Regions from separate parts of the Spartinivicinus marinus genome, predicted to be linked through region 1. Evidence: predicted binding sites of a transcription regulator. Region 1 holds the regulator's gene; each other region holds the start of a gene.

Region 1 (7,437 bases):
GCCCAAGGTATTCAGAAAGGGATAGACCAGTATAAAAAGCAGCAAAAAGCTAAATCAAGAGAGTTGGATAAAAAGCTAAAAAAAACCACAGCCAAATTGCATGAAAGTACCGAGCCAGCAGTTGAAGTTAAAGAGGTTGTTTTGTATAAACAACACTGGTTACCATGGCTATTATTAGTGCTTTCTTGGATAGGGTTTGGTACTTACTTATTTATCATAAGTGAAGGGATTTAAGAATGAAAAAGCTCAAAAATGAAGCGGGTTTGGTTAAAGAAGCCCTGAGGGTTGGGGCTATCTACGCAGAAAAAAGAGGGGTTGGCCAAGTTGATGAATCTGACCCACAAAAAGTGAAGGTTACTTTTGTTTACCGCTTATTGGTACACGATAACTTGATCCAGCCCTTGGCAAAAGGCCAGGAAAACGAACCTAACATGCGTCATAAGTTAGCATTATGGATTTCCCGGCAATTGCCAAAAGATCATCCCCTGCTGAAAGACGAATAACAATAAACGTCTCAGCAACAGAAAATAAAACAGATCATGTTATTGCATGGGTTAAGATTGTTAACACCTTTCCCATACCGTCTTCCAGGGCTTGCTCAATATCATCCATTGTAATAACCCCTTGCGAACGCCCTGCTGCCATATTCACCACTAAAGCGAGTGAGGCATATTCAATCCCTACTTCTCTAGCCAAGGCTGCTTCGGGCATTCCAGTCATACCGACTATATCGACGCCATCCCGCTCTAGCTTATCAATTTCTGCTTTGGTTTCCAGCCGAGGCCCCTGAGTACAACCATAGACACCACCATCTGTACATTGAACACCGGCTTTATCTGCGGCAACCAGCAATGCTTGTCGCAAGGTGTCTGAATAAGGATAAGTAAAGTCTATATGTTCAACCGCTCTCTCATCAGCAAAAAACGTGTGCTCTCGCCCATAGCTATAATCAATAATTTGATCTGGTATAACTACATGGGCAGGAGGCATGGTGGTTTTTATTGCACCTACGGCATTAACCGCATAAATAGCCTTTACTCCCAGTGTTTTTAAAGCAAACACATTTGCTCGATAATTAACCTGATGAGGTGCTAGTTGGTGAGGGTCACCATGGCGGGCTAAAAAGGCCAATTGCTGACCAGCCAGCTGACCTATTTTAATTGGCGCGGATGGTTCTCCATAAGGGGTTTCAACTAATTTTTGTTCAGTGAGGGTTAACCCAGCTAACTGGGTTAACCCTGTTCCTCCGATGATAGCAATATTTGGCATATTATGAATGAGTGACTGCTGATTGATTAATATTAACCGGCTCTACATGTAAGGTGCGGGTTGGAAAGGCTATTTCAGCTCCATGCTTAGTAATAATCGCCATGATATCAAGCAACACCTCTTCTTTAATTTCATGAAAGCGAATCCAATTAATTGTTTTGGTAAAACAGTAAATAAAGAAATCTAAAGAAGAGGCCCCAAAGCTATTAAAATTCACAATTAGGGTTTGCTTAGTATCAATTTCCGGGTGATTAACTAAATAATCTTTTACCTCACTGATAATCGGCTTGATTTTTTCTGCATCATCATAACGTAAGCCAATCGTTTCATACATACGTCGATTAAGCATACGGGAGGGGTTTTCTACCGAAATACTGGCGAATGTTGCATTTGGAATATAAAGCGGTCGTTTATCAAAAGTTCGTATGTGAGTTAGGCGCCAACCAATATATTCCACTGTGCCTTCTATTTCTTTATCTGGTGAACGAACCCAGTCCCCCACTTTAAAAGGTTGATCTAAATAAATCATTAGCCCACCAAAGAAATTGGCCAGTAAATCTTTTGCTGCAAAGCCCACAGCAATACCACCAATACCACCAAAGGCTAATACTCCAGAAATACTGTAACCCAATGACTGCAATATAACCAATACCCCAGTAATAATAACTGCTGCTCGCAGCAATTTACCAATGGCATGGACTGTGGTTGGGTCTGCCTCCTTTTTACCTTCTCTGGGAGTAATAAGCTGTTCTTCTACTGCTTTGATCAAACGAATTAAAAACCAAATAATCAACGCGATAATCAATGTTTCACGAATAGGGTCGATCGCTTGAAAAATGACTGCATCAGACACTTTATGTGCAATTTCAGCAGCCCAACTAAATCCAATTACCCAAATTAACGCCGCTAAAGGTTTTTGCGCAGAATCAACGATGGTTTCATCCCAAATCGTCCGAGTCTTGGTCAGTTGCTGGTGTAAACGGGTTAGTAAACGACGGGCAATAAAATTGGCAATCAAGGTCAAAAAAACAACAATAAAAACCTGATATACCCAAGCATCTTGACCTTTGGCAAAATTCAAAAAATCCAACCACTTTTCCATGAACAAATAGCCTTGTTTTCTTTCTCTTTCTATAGGTTTTCTAGTTGAGAGTGTATTGTTAACCGACGGGGATGCTCTAATAACTCAGCCCAACTAAGTTTCCTTTGCCCCTTCAATTGCTCAATATTAACCTCTGCTTCAGAGTGGGTATTTAATGCAGAGACAACGGCCTGCGCCCCTTCGGGATTATTACAAACCAATAATAACTGACATCCTGCGTTTAGTGCTTGTACCGCACGTGAGGGATAATCACCTGCCTGACTAGCAGCGTGCATCGTTAAGTCATCACTAAAAATGACTCCCGAAAAACCTAATGATTCTCTCAACACCGCTTGCAACCAATAACGAGAAAACCCAGCGGGCTCTGCCGCTACTTGTGGGTATAAAACATGTGCTGGCATCATACCATCTAACAACTGCTGTTTAATTAAGCTATTAAAAGGCAGCAGATCCGCCTGTTTAATCGCAGCAAAAGGGCGATCGTCACAAGCAATCGAATGATGAGTATCAGCAGCCACACTGCCATGCCCTGGAAAATGTTTACCAACGGTCGCCATACCCGCTTGCTTCATACCTAAGCAATAACGATGAGCTAAAGTCGCAACAATTTCGGGCTGCTCTGCAAAGGCACGAGAGCCTATCACTTGACTAATGGGCAAGCCTAAATCCAATACAGGTGCAAAACTTAAATCAATACCTGATGCAATCACCTCACTGGCCATTAACCATCCTAAGTCTTCTGCTAACTGGCTGGCTTGCTCAGGTTCATATTGATACAGTTCACCTAACCGACAGGGGGCGGGTAACTGAGTGTAGCCCGTTACTAGACGCTGCACCCTTCCACCTTCTTGATCAACGGTAATTAATAAATCTTGCCGTACCGCTCTAATCGACTGCACCAGTTGTATCACTTGCTGGCGATCAACAACATTACGGGCAAATAAAATCACTCCCGCAACAGCAGGCTGCGCTAATAGCCGACTCTCGTCGTCTGTTATTGTCGTTCCTGCTAAATCTACAATGACATTACCTGACATAGGATTAACCAATAGATTGCGACTACTCGTTTTCAATGATTACCTGGGTATAGACGGGCACGCTACTGAACAGCTCCACAACCTCATCATTTCGCATACGAATACACCCGTGAGAGGCTGGAATTCCCATTGGCTCACTATCAGGCGTGCCGTGAATATAAATATAACGTCGCATGGAGTCGACTTCTCCTAACCGGTTAACACCAGGTTCCTGGCCACTTAACCATAAAATGCGAGTCAAGATCCAATCACGATTAGGAAATTGCCTGGCCAGTGTCTCGTTATATATTTCACCAGTAAAACGTCGCCCTACAAAGACAGCATTTAGAGGGCAATTGCCCCCTACTTTGGCTCGAATGATATGTCGCCCCAAGGGTGTTTGATAACTCCCTTGACACTGACCAGCCCCTTTGGCAGCAGTAGACACTGAGTACCGAGTAATTAACCGATCGCCATCGCATACTCTAAGTGTTTGCTCAGCAATAGAGACATAAATAACAGGCTTACGCATATTCACTAGCTACCCATTAACGCGTCATACCTTAGCTAGCCACATATTAACTAATCTATGCGCAGTTAACTAAACCTCTAGATTGGCTGCAGGCAACTCAGCCTTCATGCCATGCGCTAAAAAGGGCACTAGCCGCTTCATGACTGCAGGAACTGATGTATGCTCATGATACTCACTTTCAGCAATGTCTCTTAACGCATCTAAACCAGACATGGTAAATGCGACAGATCCCACCATAAAGTTCACCCGCCAGAAAATTTCTACTGGCGGTAAATCAGGTGACGCCTGCACCACTAAACTCACAAAGCGCCGAAATACATCACCATAGACTTGTTCAAGGTATTTTCGCAAATGCCCTTGAGACTGGCTAAATGCTAATCCCAACAATCGCATAAATACGGAAAGATCATTCTTTCCTCGTGCTTCAACAGATAATATCTGTTGAAATAGCAAATTGAGTAGCTGCTCAGGTGTCGGTTTCTGGGCTGCTAATGATGCTTCAAATTCGTTGAGCCTAATGGTAAGTTTTTTGCAAAATGGTTCTAGGAACCGGGCAAACACGGCCTGAATCAATGCTTTTTTAGAACCAAAATGGTAATTAACTGCTGCCAAGTTAACACCTGCTTTACTGGTAATCGTCCGCAGAGATGTTTCAGCAAAGCCCTTTTCTGCAAATAACGCTTCTGCAGCATCTAGTATTCGTTCAACAGTTTCTGATTGCGCCATAGCCAATTAACATTTCTTAAAAAAGCCTTGATTCTCTGGGCCATTTTGAGTGCCCATGGAAGCTAAGGACCAATTGAGTTTAGATACAAGCAGCAAGCCAACTAATAAAATGTTCGCTTTATATTAGCCGCCTGTTGTAATCTTCAAACGTTTTGAACATACGTTTAATACGTATACAAGTCAAGCAGGCTTTACTTTTTCCTGCAAGTAAAATTAACGTCTGCTAAGTAAGGAAACACCACGTAAAAAAGACTGAAATAGTTGAAAACAGTTGAAGGTCAGTCCAAACTGGATATAATCACAGTAACTGTATAAAACCACAGCCGCTATAAAAAGCCGTTATTTTATTAAAATAGCAAGTATTCAAATAGGTATAAGGAGCCATCTCAATGGCTAAATTAACTGCTCGCCAGGCGGAAATTTTTCAATTTATTAAAGACCATATTGAAGAAACCGGCTTTCCTCCCACTCGAGCCGAAATTGCTCGACAACTAGGATTTCGTTCTGTCAATGCTGCCGAAGAACACCTCAAAGCCCTTGCTCGTAAAGGTGCTATCGAAATTATTGCCGGTACCTCCCGAGGTATTCGCATTCCCCCTGACGCCCAACAAGGTATTCCTGTAGTAGGCCAGGTAGCAGCTGGTTTCCCCATTTTAGCCGAACAAAACATAGACAACTACTGCCAGATACCAGGTAGTTTTTTTAAACCTCGTGCTGATTACTTTTTAACAGTTAAAGGCATGAGCATGAAGGATTGTGGCATTCTCGATGGTGATTTACTAGCCGTTCACAAAACAACTGATGTACATAATGGTCAAATCGTCGTTGCTAGAATTGATGATGAAGTAACCGTTAAGCGATTTGAGCGAAAAGGAGAAGTTGTTTTATTGCATCCAGAAAATAGTAATTTCAATACTATCGAAGTGAACTTACATAGCGAGAATTTTACTATCGAAGGAATCAGTGTCGGGGTGATTAGACACTAACCTTTACACGAAAGCTGAAATTTTAACTTAGTCCCCTGGGTAGCCATCTATATATGCCCCAAATTACCCAAGGGGAAATTAATTATCTAATAGCTACTACCTTTTCTTAAAAAAGCGACTTAATTTGCAGTTTTACATCTTTTTATCAACTCTGATCCACTATCTACCCTCAAGATGGTAAATACAGTGAATTAGGCCAAAGATATGGATTTTTTGTCAGTGATACACTGCAGCTGTAACTAACGAACATGACAATATTCTTTTCGAATGACTTTTTAGACGTTGTTATCGTCGCTAACTACCATCAAAGACGAGACAAGTCTGTTACTGTATGACTTGCAGTAACAATCTTTATTTATTTTATAAAGAATGCTGCTGTCGCTCATCACTTGACGCCCTTCTTTTAAAGTCATTCGTTTAACAATAAAATAGGAAATATACCCATGGAGTTTAATGGCAGTGACAATGATTCAAAACCCAACCATAGCACGCCAAATCAACCCCATCACTTCCCTTTATCGACAGACCACAATGGCTTTACGCATATTACAGAAATTATTTTATCCTCAGCCCGTATTCCACTGACATCATTTATTCCACCCATGCTGGCACAGTTGAGCCATCATGAAAAACAACGCTGGTTAACCGTCGTGTGTTCCAAACAATATCGCAACATGACCTTAAAGTGGCTTCAAGATGCCTATATTAATAATAAACAGGTCTTATTTCTTACTGCCAGCAATGAAAGCTCTATAAAAGATTTGACGTTACAGGCACTCACTCTTGGTAAAAGTCATACTGTCGTCAGTTGGCTACCAGAGCTAGATGAGACAACCTTAGCGGCTTTAGATATTGCAGCACAAGAAGGTAACTGTCATGTAATTAATATAAGACAACGCTAGTAAAACAGTTGCTTTGCACTGTCAAAAATACCCTCTGGCAATAGTAGTAAAGTAAACCTGACATTTTATTTATTGTGTGAGATAAACTTTTCCTTTAATTTATTGAAACGAGTTTCAATATTTTTATTCCCCTTCTCTTACCTAAATTTCATTTGATAATCGCACAAACGCAGGTTAATTTTTGAGTCATATCAATCTGTCATGGTTTCTTAATGTGAACTCCTTAGTAATCAAGCCTATAAATACAGTAGCTGTAATAAAGGTAGACAAAACCCAACCAACAATAGGCTTAGTGGTCAATAACAATTCATCATGACCCTGTATAAGCCAATACTACTTGTGTTGCGATGGTTTGCTATAAAAACTATGGAGAGAGATAAATGATTTCAGTTAAACATCGACTTCTTTTATCATTATTGATGAGTGTTAGCAGCTCCCCTGCGGTAGCAAGCAGTGATTCTAATGGTCCAGCCTGTGAAGGGTTTGGCCCACAAGCGCCAAGAGATATTGACCAGCTTGCAGGCGACAATAAAAGTATTTTTAGCTTAGCCCCCCACTACACAAGCATGAACCTATGCAACATTCATTTTCACCATAATGCTGAACATAAAGCCAAGGACTTTTCCAAATATGCAGGAGAAGGCGATCATGGTCATGGTGGCGGTTATCAGTGTAATACTAGTCAATCACTTTCCTCAGCAGAATTAACGCTATCTAAAAATGAAGTATGCAAAGGGTTAAAACCCGGTAATACCATTGAAGTCCATTGGGTACATACTTCCTGTGACGTCAAACCAGGCAAAGGATTAACTTCGTGCTTATCTGATGGGTGCTCAAATCCAAATCTTCGTGTCGAAGCTCAGGTATTTACTGTCGTCAATGATTCTTCTGTTCTCAATTTTAA
Region 2 (7,437 bases), 4.7 Mb from region 1:
GTCAGAAACGAATTTGACTTAAAGTTTTATATGGATACCCCATTAGACATTTGTTTACTTCGCCGTTTGCAAAGAGACATCATTAGCCGCGGCCGAGACATGGACTCTGTTCTCAAACAATACCAAGAAACAGTTCGCCCCATGTTTATGCAGTTTATTGAACCTTCACGTCAGTATGCCGACTTGATCATTCCCCATGGCGGACGAAACCGGATTGCAATTGATTTAATTAAAACCAAAATTCGCTCTCTGATTGAAAAACACTAAACCAAAGCTCCGTCAAACACCAAAAGCCCTAAACATCTAAGCAGTTGTTAGCTATCTGCAGTACCTTTGAGTGATCAGTCTCAGTGCTGCAGTTACTTTACCCTCTCCCTAATATTTGCTCGCCACACTGGTGACAAACCAATCAAATCAAGGTCAAACTTTACACTTAACGTATTTTTCCGGGTTAAGACAGGTACACTTGTTGCTTTCGTACTGTGAAACCAGCACATCAATCATAAAAGCATGGAGGTTGTTAAATGCTTAAACGAGTTGTTTATTCCTGCTTTCTTGTCAGCGCACTACTAGTTAGTGGCTGCTCTCATATTGCCAAGCAGCAAGCTCAATACCCTTTGAGTGTCTACTATTACACTCAGGGTGACTTTGTTAATTTGCGAGCTTACCTACCCGAAGGAGAACCCGCCGGAGGCGCCCAACTTGAAGTTTTTGATGATTTTAATCGCCTTATAATCAACAAATCCTTAAATAACGAAGGCTTTCATCGGTTTCGATTTCCCTCAAACAAAGTCAGGCTAACTGCTTATGTGACCAGCCAAGATGGCAGAAAAGGTAGGCGTTATATTGAAAGAGAAGATAGAGACTCGCTCAGGAAAAGACCACTTTGGTACAACAACTAGTAGATATTAATATCACTGAAAAGGCCCATTTCAGGGCCTTTTGCTCTTTTTAGTTATCAATTATTCTTTTACAAGCCTTGTTTAGCTCTTTATTGCTAACCGAACATCATAGATTAATGAACAAGCTCGCATCAGTTCACTGTACCAAACCACTACATCATCTGAATAAAAACTGTCAAAATAAACATTCTTAGACCGATCAAATACATGCAAACCATTAATACCAATAACAATCTTATTGCCATTAAATACTAAATAAACGTTATCACCATATTTTGCCCGCAAAGACATCATCTGCATTATCATTCGAGAACTCAATAACTGGTGAACATCTTCAGTGCAATCCGAGAAGACTTCAAAATACCGATCAAAGGCAGCATACCCAACATTAATGTTATTAAAAGGCTTATAAAACGCTTCATACTCCTGACGATCTTCTTCATCCATAAAGTTAGGCTTGGGTCGTATCACTAAGTGCCCTGGAAAGCTTTTATCATTATCAATAATGACACAAACACCATGAAAAGCAGTTTGTAAAAAGTGGAATATTCCTTTCCTCTCTACTGCAGCATAAACATCTGACATTTCAAAGTGGACACCTTCCCACTGACCAGTGATGTAATCCTGGCCTTGGTAGCGAACAAAAGCACCTGGTACTAGCTTACTATCCTGAAAGACGTGGCGAGTAATCCCTTGATTAGCTTCGTATTGCAAAGAGTCATCAGCAAACTGCACCACCTTGGGTAAAATGGCCGAATAGCACTCGGTATTAAAAGCTTGTTTAAGCTGTAAATAATCTTTCCGTAGATACCAACCAATCACGATAGCTGATAACAAAATGGTAACTAGAATAGTATTGCTGCTATTCAGTAATAATGCTGATGCAATAATAGCTGCCAGCCAATAGAGCAGCCCTTTCTGAATACTATGATAAAACTCCTGACCCAGCGATTTAGCCCTTGCAGAAAAGTCGCCTTTGCCTTCCACTAATGCTTCTACATAAAAGGCAGTGATTTGATCTACAGACTTCATTACTACCCTCATCCTAATTTTGTCTGACAATATTAATCATTTAAGTATAGCCTTCAACTTGGAAAAAGCTGTTAAACTCCCAAGGCAACCTTATACTGATCAAGCATAGTTTAAAAGGGGCAATATCACTGATTTTTATGATTAAAAAGTTCTCCCTAACAGATAACCTGCCACATACCATTTTCTTGAAAGTGACTAATCTGCGCTGACCAAAAAACAGACTGCTCATCAATCCAGAAAAACGTACATTCAATCCGAACACAGTAATTTTTCAGAAAATATATTCAATTCAAGTGGCATAGCAAATCTTAAACAATTTTTTGCCATTCAACATGTATTATATGGAGGACAATGTATTTTAAAGACGCTTAAAACAAAAAACCCTTACTATAAAAGTAAGGGCGTAGGAATTGAGACTATGGCTTTGTTGGTTTTTAGTTATTCACCAGCTAGCGGTTAGCTAAAAGATGCGGGCTATCATTTTTTAGACCAGCTACTGGGATCGATCAGTTGTTTGCCTTGTTTTTCCGTTATAACAACTATCTGGCTATTGCATACTTCTTCGTTACTACAGCTTCAGTCATTACAACCAGTTAAACTTGCCAAACAACTAATTTATATAAAGCAGTTTAAGTAAAACTGCTTTAACTATAATTCAAAAGCATCAAAATTTAAAAAAACATCAAAAACTGTAAACTAAGTCGGCTTAATTTTTAAAATGATAACAGCCATAAAACGTCATCCTTCCCCGCCGGTAGGAATCATAAACCATTTAATGAATGCTTCATTATCAACCTTTAATAGACGTTTTAAAAATTCAAAAAACAAACTAAGTACATTATGATCTTGGTTTAGCAAAAATATAAAGTGCTTATCTGAGCATATCTGCCAACCGGTTAACGAACTGACAAGAAAACTAATTACTCCAGTAGCAACCAGATATAGCTCACTCTATTCTTAGATGATCGCTAATTTTTTCATGTATGGCGAAATATCTGATTCAGTCAACACAAGTAATTAGGCATGATTCACTGTTTAAACTACACACTCCTTTTAAAATACCCCTGCAAAAATATCAAAACAACACAAGTTGCATGGTACTTCTAACTGCATTGCTTTCAATTAAGGCAACCAGTACTTGATAAAGTAAGTAGTTAATAAAACAGTCACTACCAGGAAGTTCAAATTGAAACACTGTATTACTAAGTTTCTGATACTTTTCACCCTATTATGCACCCCAGCATTCTACAGCTATGCAACCCCTTCTCCGGAAGCTAGTATTGCTAACTCGGATCAATCTTCAGGTTTTCAGCCATTAGATGGTGGTTTTTTAGCCAGCTTACTATTTAAAGAGCCGTTCCATGGTCTTCGCGTTGCAGATGTTTTGCTACTGCTTCTACTTACTGCAGGTTTAGTCTTTTTATTAAAGTATCGAGCAGATCGACTCAAACGCTACCTAACCCCCAGGCCAGAGCCCACTATTAATGACGAAAGCCTAGCTTCACTATCAACAACTATCCAACAAGACCTGGCTACCACAGAGTCGCCAACATCACACATTAATAAAGATAAGACCATTCCTTTTCACATCAGCTTCAAAATGAAGCCAACTGATCCCCCCAAAAATGATGAACCTATCGCTACAGATGATTTAACAAAAATAGTCGACGCTTCAGCAGATCAAAAAGCGTCAGATTTAGCCGCTCACTATGCTCAGTTTGACCTACCTAAAGATTTACAACCAGAGTTGTTTTTAGATCAGGCAAAAATTTTATTTAAGCGCATTCATCAAGCATGGTTAGCTAAGGATCAGCAAACGCTAAAGCACTATACAACACCTGAGCTGTTTGAGCGCTTAAGTTTGTCACTTTCGGCTAAAGAGCAAACTGCAATTGAGTTACTTACTGTTTTTGCTGACATTACCAGCGCCAGTAATTTAGGTGACCTTGCGATGATTAGCGTGAAATTTCATGGCTGGTCAAAAGCAAAGGCTAATAAAGAAGTAGAGGCCTATTGCGAAATTTGGCATTTGGAAAACTTACAGCAGGACAGCCAATGGCTAATCACAGGGATTCAATCAATATCTGGCAATTTAAAGTTCAATAATAGTGCTGACCATTCTTCATTAAATAGTACAGAAATCAATCAATAAAACACCACTTAACTTACAGTTAAAAAGAATAGCTTTTAAGGGAATCCAACAAATGATGAGCTCCAATCGTTTTCTACCTTAGCGATCTAGGCATCACTACTAGTTTTTATAACATCACTGCTACAGATAACAAACTGGTTCACATTCTTCTTGCTACGGCTTCACTTTTACATTAGAATCGCCCATCTTTGGGTAGCTGCATATTTATCAGACTATTTTTAACTGGCAGCGATGAAGCCTAATATAAGGATAACTTTCTAAGTAGATATAGTTTATTGAGCAAGCTTTATTCTGTAGTAATCAACTAAGTTCAGCCTTATTGCAGTTTATTCAGAATGTTAAAGTTGTTTTTGAGTAGAAAAAGCACCTACTACGTAATCATACCTATTTACCCTGTCAACTCAGTTTTTATCATTTAGCAATTAAAAATAAATACAGAATTTAGTCATTGAGGAGTATGTAATGGCCAAGTATCTCTATACTACCGTTTATGAACAGTTCACTGGGCAAAAGCCACCCGAGCCAGAACCAAAGCCTGAGCACCGTCAACGCAAAACGCATGGCCACCCTTACCGTATGCGTCACAACATGCAAAACCAACGGGATCAGGATCAACAGGAAGGGGATTTTCAGCCACCTTCTTACCAACATGAAAACCAGCATCACTCTGGTAATGGCTATAACAATACTAGATCTAGCCATAATCATGCTGGTCACAACAATAAAGGAACTGGCCACCCTTTCAGACAAAACCGGGCTAGACAGCAAGCAGGCTATTATAATAATCAGCAGCCACAGCAATCTACTTATGAAGCTGGGGAGCCTCGCTCTAGGCAAAACCAGGCTGCACCCAAGGTTGTCTATAAAAAACGTAGGCAGTTTCAAAGCCCTCAAGACTCTCAGCAACAGTATGATGCCTAAATAAAAGCTACTGCCACGCCATTACACAGACTAGAGGTATTCAAATATGCTGAGTACCTCCTCTAATCTGCAAAGAGCCAATAAAACTAAAAAGAATAACGCTTTTTTATAAAGACAGCTTCTTATTCAAGATTAATCCTTAATAATGTTTACTTTCATTATCATTCTTCTAACAAGATAGAATTATAATATTTATTTTCAGGTACATAATACCTTTAGTAGAACCATTTACTTTTAACTCACCAATAAAAAAGGTTGCCTAAATAAATGACTTAAGCAACCTTTCAACAGAGTGTTGGGTATAAATTAATAGCACTAGCCTGATACGTATTTAATCATCACTCCAGCAGCCACTGCCGAGCCAATAACACCAGCAACGTTAGGCCCCATTGCATGCATTAACAAAAAGTTCTGTGGGTTTGCTTCCAAACCAAGCTTATTCGAAACCCGCGCAGCCATTGGCACTGCTGAGACCCCTGCAGAACCAATTAATGGATTGATTGGCGTTTTTGATAGTTTGTTCATTAACTTAGCCATCAACACTCCCGTAGCTGTGCCAATACAAAAAGCTACAACGCCCAAACCTAAAATACCCATGGTTTCTGCTTGTAAAAACTTATCAGCAACTAGTTTAGAGCCAACAGATAAGCCCAAAAAGATCGTAACGGTATTAATCAATGCATTTTGTGCTGTATCACTTAATCGACCTACCACACCACACTCACGCATTAAATTACCAAAACAAAACATCCCAAGTAATGGCGCTGCATCTGGCAATAGCAATGCAACTAACACTAATAGTACTAATGGGAAAACAATTTTTTCACGCTTAGAGACATGGCGCAATTGCACCATTTTTATTTCACGCTCTTTCGGGGTGGTTAAAGCACGCATGATTGGCGGCTGAATCAGCGGCACCAATGCCATGTAGGAGTATGCCGCCACAGCAATGGCCCCAAGCAAATGCGGTGCTAAAATACTGGATACATAAATAGCTGTCGGCCCATCTGCACCACCAATAATACCTATTGCTGCTGCATCAGCCAATGAAAAGTCCATCCAGCCTAAATAGGTTAAACCTAAAGCACCCATTATTGTGGCAAAGATACCAAACTGTGCTGCTGCTCCTAAAAATAGCGTTTTAGGGTTGGCAAGCAATGGTCCAAAATCTGTCATTGCTCCTACCCCCATAAATATCACAAGGGGAAATACACCACTAGCGATACCTACATTATAAAACTGGTATAAAACACCATTGTTATATCCTAAGTTTTGGGCAATACCTGCCGCTGCCGACTGCAAAGTAGGCGCCGCATTATAATAGGCCTTTAGAACAGCTTGAGGGTCTGTTAGACCCGTTTGTTCCAGTGCTGCCGCAATTTTATTGACAATAATCAGTGCTTCTACTTGCTTTGCACCATTTGCCATCATATTACTGGCCTGGTGCAATGCCTGTTCCACAGCGGAATAAGCCAAACCAGCCTCAGGAATATTTGCCAAAATGCCACCAAAACCAATGGGGACAAGCAAAAGCGGTTCAAAGTTTTTCCGTATTGCTAAAAATAGCAATAAGAACCCAATAACGATCATGGCAAACTGACCAAGCCCAAGGTTTGCCAACCCTGAGCCCTGCCATAAGAGAAGAAGTTTATCCATTCAGCTACACCTTACTTCAGCTTGAGCAGCGCATCACCCACAGCCACAGAGTCACCATCTTTAACCATGACAGCGGTGACCTTTCCTGTTTTTGGCGCTCGTATTTCAGTTTCCATTTTCATGGCCTCTAAAATAATCAGTACATCACCTTCTTGAACAGACTGCCCCGGCGTTACATGCACTGTCCAAATATTGCCTGCTAATGGTGCTAATAATGGCTCACCATCCCCTTCAGCTGTTGCAGCAGGCCCAGGACTTGTCGGTGTAGAGGCTATATTTGCAACCTCCCCTCCTTCTGCCACTTCAACCACATAGGCCTGACCATTGACTGTAACGGTATAAACCTCTGGTCCAGCAGCTGGCACAGTTGCTTTAGTTACTGGAGCAGATACAGCATCCTCTCCTGTTGGCACGGGTTCAAAGGCATCAGAATTACCACGGTTTTGTAAAAACTTCAGCCCCACTTGCGGAAACAAAGCATAAGTTAATACATCATCAATGCTCTCTTTTGCTAATGAAAAGCCTTTTTCTTTGGCTTGCTGATTGAGCTCTTCGGTTAATTTATCCACTTCAGGTTTGAGTAAATCAGCTGGACGACAAGTGATAGGATCAGCACCCTCTAATACTTTTTGCTGTAACTCTTTGTTAAATTCAGCAGGAGCTGCACCATACTCTCCTTTTAAGATGGCAGCCGTTTCTTTAGAAATTGATTTATAGCGCTCACCTGTCAAAACATTGAGTACTGCTTGTGTACCCACAATTTGTGAAGTAGGC
Region 3 (7,437 bases), on a different contig from region 1:
AAGCCTTGAGAAAGCAATAACTTTTACAAAGAAGCTAAACTCTATTAAAGAAAAATATGACTATATATTAATTGATTGTCCACCTTCTCTAGGCAGAAAACTCGTTGCTGCACTGTCAATATCAACCCATATCGTTATACCAATTCAACTTTCAGGTTTTTCAACTAATGGTGTGAGGGGCTTGTTTGACTCCATAATTCAAGTAAAAAATACTCTTAACCCAACCTTGGAGGTAACAGGTATTATTATCAATGGGATGAATAACCGGTCAAAAACACATAAAGAATCTCTTTCAAAACTTGAAGAAATTGTTCCAGACTTAATTTTTAAAAATAGAATCGTTAATCGTGCTCCAATTGATAGTGCAACTGACTTAGGTGTCCCTGTTTGGAAAATAAAAAGTGGTGCTGCACGAGTAGCAGCAAAAGAGATTAAATCTGTTATTAAAGAAATTTTAGATCGAGTACAATCAAAATGAGTGGAATTTCCTCTTTACACGACCTGAAGGAATTATCAGGAAAAGCCAAAAGCGACTCTACTTCTGGGAAATTTTTAAAAGTACCTACCAACCAACTTGAACCCAAGGATCAGGTAAGAAAAAACTTTAAAAATATAGATAAACTTGGGCAAACAATTGAAGAAGAAGGGTTCATACAACCTATTATTGTTTCTCCTCTGAATGAAAGAGGGAAGTATACCATTCAAAAAGGTGAAAGGAGGTGGAGAGCAGCTTGTCTAAAGAAAATTAATGAAGTAGATATAATAATTAAAGAACGTCCAGATTCAGAATTAGATGAAACAGCTGGCGAGTTGATTGAGAACATTCAACGTGAGAACTTAACCCCACTAGAAATTGCTAATGCTTTAAATAAATTTAAGAGTGAAGGGTGGAAGCAAAAGCGTATTGCAGAAAGAATTGGCAAAACAGAGAGGTATGTATCAAGTCATTTAGCACTTTTAAATATTCCAGAGTGCATTAAAAATCTTCATGATGAAGAAGTAACTACAGATATAGAAATACTAAATTCTTTACGTCAAATATATGACTATGACATTAAAACTTGTAAAGAGCTTTGCAAAAAGGCTGTTGAAAACGGTATCACAAGATCAATATGCCGTTCGACACTTAAACAACTTAAATCTCCCATAAGTAACAACTCTGAAACTTCATATAAGAAAACTTCAGCATTAACAAATGGCTCTGCAGAAAAAAGCACACAAGCTGATGAAGAAAAATTTGACAACACCTCATTATCTATAAACATACCAAATGAACCAAGTGAGATGATGTCTAAAGATGCAAAGTCAATTTTTGAACAGAACAAATCTTCTTCTGAAAATTACAAACAAGGATGGAAAGCTGTTGATTCAAACAAGCAAAAGATTATTGTAACAGTCAATGAAGAACTCACGGCACTTCTGCTCAAAGACCGAATAGATGAAGACAAAAACTTTGGGTGGGTTGAAGAGCTAAATACCAAGAAGATAAGAAGAGTTCGGCTATCAGAGTTAACTATCAAGGAGATATCAATTTAAATATACTTAATAACAATACAAATTGAGGTATATTGTAATATTATCAATGTATATTCAATATATATTGAATATAATCAATATTACAATCAACTTAAATTGATCAATTTATTAGGTTGATTTACTGAGCTGTAATAGATAATAATGAAACTGTGTGTATTACAACGGGCTCAGCCCATTGTAAAAGCACGAAGGCTACAAAGTAGCCTTCGTGCTTATCATGGTTATTCACTTCTCTCAAAACCATACATCTCTTCAATTGACTCATCCCACCAGTCTCTATCTAGTTGAGAAGAAATTTTATTTTTATAACCTGCGTAATCATCCTTAATTGCCATATGCAAGTATGGTCCAGGCTTTTCTACATCTCCAAATGTCATTTTCTCAACTAAATAATCAATATTTGCTGAAATTAATCCATCAGAATAGAAGCCTTCTTCAACTGATTTTACATACGTTTTATATAAATTTGGAGGCATTAGCAGCTCAAGAACTTCTTTCCAATTTAAACAATCTTGTATTTGCTCAACAGAGATAGAAGCCTGTTTTCTATTTTTTAACTTTAAATTTGGATCAACATTTTTCATATTATGCGAAATAGTAAAACCTATTTTACCTATAGGCTTTCCTACTCTAATAGCTTCATATTCAAACTGTATATCAGTTTGTTCAAGAAGCTCCTTTTGAGCTAAATCTAGTACTTTTGTTTTAAAATTTGAAAACCGTCCTTTGTATTTTTTTTCTATCCCCAACATTTTTTTTAGTTCATCCAGCTCAATTTCAACATATTTATGATTTAGTTTATTATTATTAATTGTCCCAAACTGCTTCCTTAAGATTTCATATATACGGATTGAATGAGAAGATGTTAATGATTGAATTTGATTCCGCTGGTATTGAGTAAAATTTCCATATAAATTGATTATATACGGTTGAATATCATCATGGAAAATAAACTCTACCTGCTGCTTAGTCTTATTATATTTAGTAGAATGAAACATATTAATGTTTTCATAACTTGGCTCACCATCCTTAATATCATCAATTTCCAATATAGTAAACGTAACTGACTGAATTTCCTTTGTGATTTTTTTCAATTCTTTATATAAATACTGCTTACTAACACCAACTAGTTTTGCTAACTCTACAGTGGGTAATGTAAATGTAGGTAGTTTTTTTCCATCTTCCAGTTTCATCCTTGGGTCAACTTTACCTATTAATGCAGCAATTATCTTTTGAGCAGCTGCAGTTAACTTATAATGGGCTTCAACTAGTTCATTCCTCTTTACAACCCAGTCAACAACATTGCTATCACTCTTAGCTATACTTTTTCCCACCTCACACCCCTTTATAGCGCATTTTAACTACTTATTATAAATAAATTTATATACAATGTAGTTATATTAGCAGCCTACCCCAACTATAACAACTACTTTTTATGATTTAAACCATGATTAGTAGCTTTTAATTCAATTTTGGTAGCTTATAAGCATTTATTTAACTACATTTAATTAGTTTTATCCTTCATTTGTAGTCGTAAATAAAGATAGAGCTACCTTTGATGAAACATAATGAATAATAATGCTGAACTCGAATGTAACATTTCCTTGTAACGACTACCTATCTTTATATTGAACTACTTTTACCTTATTGATTACACTAAAAGTAGCTATTTAAATAAAAAAACAACGATTTCAAGTCAACTAAGGTAGGTCTCATATAAATGGAAAGCTCAAATAATCAATATAAGTAGCTTTAATGCTTGCACTACAAACACAACTGTAAACATAAGTAGTTTTTCATCTATATGGAGTCAAGAAAAGTAGCTGTATAACGAAGCTCATTAAAGAATATTCAATATAGGTAGTTACTTAGTAAACTTAGGTAGTCATTGAATAAATATAAGTAGCTATGATTTCAATATAAGTAGTTATGATTTCAATATAAGTAGCTATGATTTCAATATAAGTAGTTATTTAGTTACTTCTAATTTTCATAAGAGCCGTATTACTCCTAGCTTAGAGAGAATCAGTATTTTTTTCTAAACAAGAATAAACAGTTAATAACAAAATAAACAAGTAATCACTCTAAACAAACTACATAAGTTGCATGTTTTAAAAAACTTCAAATTCGGTATTTGAGCCATTAAAGCCATCAGAACTCCTATACAAGTATTTCTTTTTCAGTCTATGGACAACTATATGACTATCAATTAAAGCTCTTAAATAAGACGAGAGATGGCTTATTACATTATCTTTATAATAGATCAACAATCTTATAGATATTGGTTAAAGACTATTTTATATAATCTAATCCGTTAGGATGGTCTATTTATGTAATACCATGGACATCTATTGGAAGAGTAGCTACTATCCTGATCATATGCGTAGCGATGCTACGCGTGAAACATTGATGTTCCACGCTAAACATTTTAATAAAATGACTGACTTCTGGTTACAAGCTGAAAAATGCCAAATTCTTACATCTTCAGGACATACACAGCAGGAAATTGCCAATCAATTGGGTATTTCCCGTGCAGAAGTGTCTCACCTAATCCGGTTTAATAGGCTTACTCCAGAAGTTGTAAAGCTTCTGAAAAAACACGCCATAAGTAGAACACATATAAGGCTTCTAGTTACTGTTAGTAGTTATCATCAACAAAAGTACCTGATTGGCCAAATTATCAATAAGGGTTTATCAACCAGAAGTTTGAAAGAAGTTATAAACCTTTTGAGCCAAAAATCAGAGCTTGAATTATTAGAATTACCTGCAGATGAATTAAACCGTGCTTTGGCCTTAAGGCTAGGGTTGCCCGTTATAATCAAACCTTCAGAACAAAAAGACAAGGAAAGTGGAATTATTGCGTTGTCCTACAAGAACAAGGATGACTATAAACTAATCATCAGGAAACTCTTGGCCGATTAGGTGCGGCACCTTACACTGCCACACACCTGCAAGCCTTAGCTTCTATAGGAGTCTACTCACTCCTATAGCATGCTTAGTGTTCATTTTGCTTAGGGGCATCAACTGGATTGTCTTACACTGGTTATACGCTATAATACTGTTTTTATATACAGTATTAAGGTGAAGTCATGGACATTGAATCAATAAGCCCCGCTAAAGTCATTGATACAAATGAACTTCAAACCAGTCCCTTATATGAATATCAAGTACCAGCAGGCTTTCCAAGCCCAGCCACCGACTTTGCAGCTTCAGAAGTGAATCTGCACGACTATCTGGTTAAGCACCAAGCGGCTACGTTTTTTGTGCGTGCTAAGGGTGATTCAATGATTGACGGCAGAATACAGAGTGATGACTTATTAGTTGTAGACCGCTCCTTAGAGGCTAAATCAGGGAATATTGTCATTGCTGCTCTGGATGGAGATTTAACCGTTAAGCAGTTAAAGATCAAAGGTGCTAGGAGCTGGCTTGTTCCCATGAACCCTAAGTTTTCACCCATTGAGCTAAAAGAGCAAGACTGCATGATTTGGGGTGTTGTTGTTTATATCATTCACAAAAGCTACCCATGACAACATTTGCGCTTTGTGACTGTAATAGCTTCTATGTCAGTTGCGAAAGGCTATTTCGCCCTGATTTGCACGGAAAACCTGTAATAGTCGGATCAAATAACGACGGCTGCGCGGTTGCTCGTTCACCTGAAGCGAAAGCACTTGGCATTAAAATGGGTGAGCCTATCTTTAAAATCAAAGATATTATTAAGCGTTACGGCGTTACGGTTTTCTCATCAAACTACACTTTATATGCCGCGATATCCCATCGGGTAATGTCTACGCTAGAACAGTTTAGCCCTGCGGTTGAAGTGTATTCGATTGACGAAGCGTTTTTAGATTTATCACACCTGGCATTTATCGATTCATTAAAAAATTATGGTTTTGAGATAAAAAGTAAAGTAGCTAAAGAGTGTGGTATACCAATATGCATTGGCATTGCTGAAACAAAAACCCTAGCAAAACTAGCTAACCACGCGGCAAAACAATACCCAAAAACTGGCGGCGTTGTAGAAATTAATTCAGAAAAAATAAGAGAACGATTATTAAAGTGTATGCCTATTGACGAAGTATGGGGAGTAGGTAGGAAACTAACAAAAAAATTACAGGCCCTGGGTATTACAACAGCTTATGAACTGGCCAACTTGCCCGAAAAATACATTAGACAACAGTTTAATGTCGTGTTGGAGCGCACTGTACGAGAGCTAAACGGCGAATCCTGTATAGAGCTAGAAGAGCACGCACCAGCTAAAAAACAAATTATTAGTAGTCGCTCTTTTTCTAAACGAATCACTGACCAAGCAGAGTTAGCTGAGTCGATCAGTAGTTATATGTCACGAGCAGCGGAAAAGCTAAGACAGCAACACTCAAGGGCTCAGCAGGTGAATGTATTTATTCGTACCAGTCCATTCTCTGATACCCCTCAGTATAATTGTGGTGGTTCTTTCTCTTTGCCCCACCCAACAAGCGACACTAGGGTATTAGTTCACGTGGCAAAGGGTATTCTCGACACTATCTACAAGCCAGGATATTTATATGCCAAAGCAGGCGTCATGCTCGCTAACATTTCGGAATTGAGTTTTGATCAAGCAGACCTATTTACACCTGAAATCGATACATCAAAATCTCAACAACTTATGACAGTTGTAGACCAAATTAACCGGCGATTTCCTAAAGCTCTGTTTCTAGCCAGTACTGGAACAAATCAAGGATGGCAAATGGCTAGACAACACCTTTCGCCTAACTACATGACAGACTGGGCAGAAATTCCGCTTGTGAGGCTTTAGCAACCGTTATACTGCAATAAGTCACTTAAGGATGAGGTCTACAAATGTGCGGGCAATTTGGGCTAGCTGAGGCGTTCAACTGGAGCAAATTTACAAAGCGGTTAGGGCTAAACGATATTGACGCCCCTGGTCTACGATTTAAAGACGCCTTCGCGCCCACCAACACCATTTCAATCATTACACAACAAGACGGCTATCAAGTCAGAGATGCTATATGGTGGCTGCTACTGGAGGAAACGAAAACGGGCTTTAAAGCTAACGCCAAATACGCAACGTTTAATTCAAAATCTAGCCGTTTAACATCTAGCCCAGTTACTAAAAAAGCGTTCAAGCAGACTCGTTGTATTATTCCTGCAACTCACTTTGTGGAGGGCGATGGGCCTAAAGGCAAACGCTACTATCACCTGCTCAAACCTGACAGGGGTATGATTGCATTCGGCGGCATCTATCGAGCGTGGACACACTCTAAGACGGGTGAGCATTGCTTTTCAGCTTCAATCATCACCTTGCCAGGCCACCCCAAACTAAAAGGCATTCACAAAAACTCACTACCTTTAATGCTTCCGATCAATCAGCCAGAGATTGCGCACGACTGGTTAAGCCCATTAATCCAAGATACGCAGCGCTTTGAATCACGCTTACAGCCAGTGCTTTATGAATCCCTATGGGCTCTTCCGATAGAAAGACCAGGATCACCTACACCAATAGGAGACACTTTTAGCATTGAAGCTGATTAAATTACCCCAAGCTTTTCCATTTCACCCAAAGAACCGCTGCAATCACCGCAAAAAAACTACTACTCCAAAGTAAATCCCGATGGCGACGATAGAGGGTTTTAACTGCAAACCATAGTGGTCTAGCTTCGGCTTGACGGTATCTCACTTTGTAACTTTTTAATAGGCGGTCAGTATAACCAAACTCCTCAGATAGATGTTGCTTTTCAGCGAGAATTTCCCTCATATAATCTGTAAGCGAACGTTCGGTAATATTGGCTTTCCAAGCTGTCACAGGGGTTAATTGGCCAACATGAATAGGCCGTGAATGACCAGCTTGTTGCTTTGAACTTGTAAAATCAAACTCAATTCCAAACTGCTCATACAACCGGTTTC

Evidence for each region. The regulator LexA, encoded in region 1, represses DNA repair genes until DNA is damaged. The targets are predictions, from matches to a motif close to TACTGTNTANNTANACAGTA.
Region 2: OQE68_RS03365 (DUF3137 domain-containing protein) is a predicted target of LexA. The motif match lies at 2,154-2,173, and genes of this name have one in related genera.
Region 3: OQE68_RS28840 (LexA family protein) is a predicted target of LexA. The motif match lies at 4,593-4,612, and genes of this name have one in related genera.

Annotation. Positions count from the first base shown of each region.
Region 1 covers NZ_JAPJZK010000001.1:5,410,531-5,417,967, reverse strand. The annotation lists gene OQE68_RS24280 (DUF2956 domain-containing protein) at 1-234, shown strand, start outside; gene OQE68_RS24275 (DUF5062 family protein) at 237-503, shown strand; gene OQE68_RS24270 (S-methyl-5'-thioinosine phosphorylase) at 538-1,269, opposite strand; gene OQE68_RS24265 (mechanosensitive ion channel family protein) at 1,271-2,371, opposite strand; gene nagZ (beta-N-acetylhexosaminidase) at 2,401-3,444, opposite strand; gene OQE68_RS24255 (L,D-transpeptidase) at 3,431-3,919, opposite strand; gene OQE68_RS24250 (TetR/AcrR family transcriptional regulator) at 3,989-4,645, opposite strand; gene lexA (transcriptional repressor LexA) at 5,035-5,631, shown strand; gene OQE68_RS24240 (SulA-like leucine-rich domain-containing protein) at 6,075-6,533, shown strand; gene OQE68_RS24235 (delta-class carbonic anhydrase) at 6,914-7,437, shown strand, end outside.
Region 2 covers NZ_JAPJZK010000001.1:682,093-689,529, forward strand. The annotation lists gene udk (uridine kinase) at 1-267, shown strand, start outside; gene OQE68_RS03360 (hypothetical protein) at 525-902, shown strand; gene OQE68_RS03365 (DUF3137 domain-containing protein) at 984-1,934, opposite strand; gene OQE68_RS03370 (Tim44 domain-containing protein) at 3,121-4,086, shown strand; gene OQE68_RS03375 (hypothetical protein) at 4,549-5,007, shown strand; gene OQE68_RS03380 (sodium ion-translocating decarboxylase subunit beta) at 5,323-6,663, opposite strand; gene oadA (sodium-extruding oxaloacetate decarboxylase subunit alpha) at 6,675-7,437, opposite strand, start outside.
Region 3 covers NZ_JAPJZK010000002.1:115,415-122,851, forward strand. The annotation lists gene OQE68_RS28820 (ParA family protein) at 1-478, shown strand, start outside; gene OQE68_RS28825 (ParB/RepB/Spo0J family partition protein) at 475-1,536, shown strand; gene OQE68_RS28830 (replication initiation protein) at 1,758-2,870, opposite strand; gene OQE68_RS28835 (ParB/RepB/Spo0J family partition protein) at 3,877-4,458, shown strand; gene OQE68_RS28840 (LexA family protein) at 4,626-5,063, shown strand; gene OQE68_RS28845 (Y-family DNA polymerase) at 5,060-6,328, shown strand; gene OQE68_RS28850 (SOS response-associated peptidase family protein) at 6,373-7,065, shown strand; gene OQE68_RS28855 (hypothetical protein) at 7,067-7,437, opposite strand, start outside.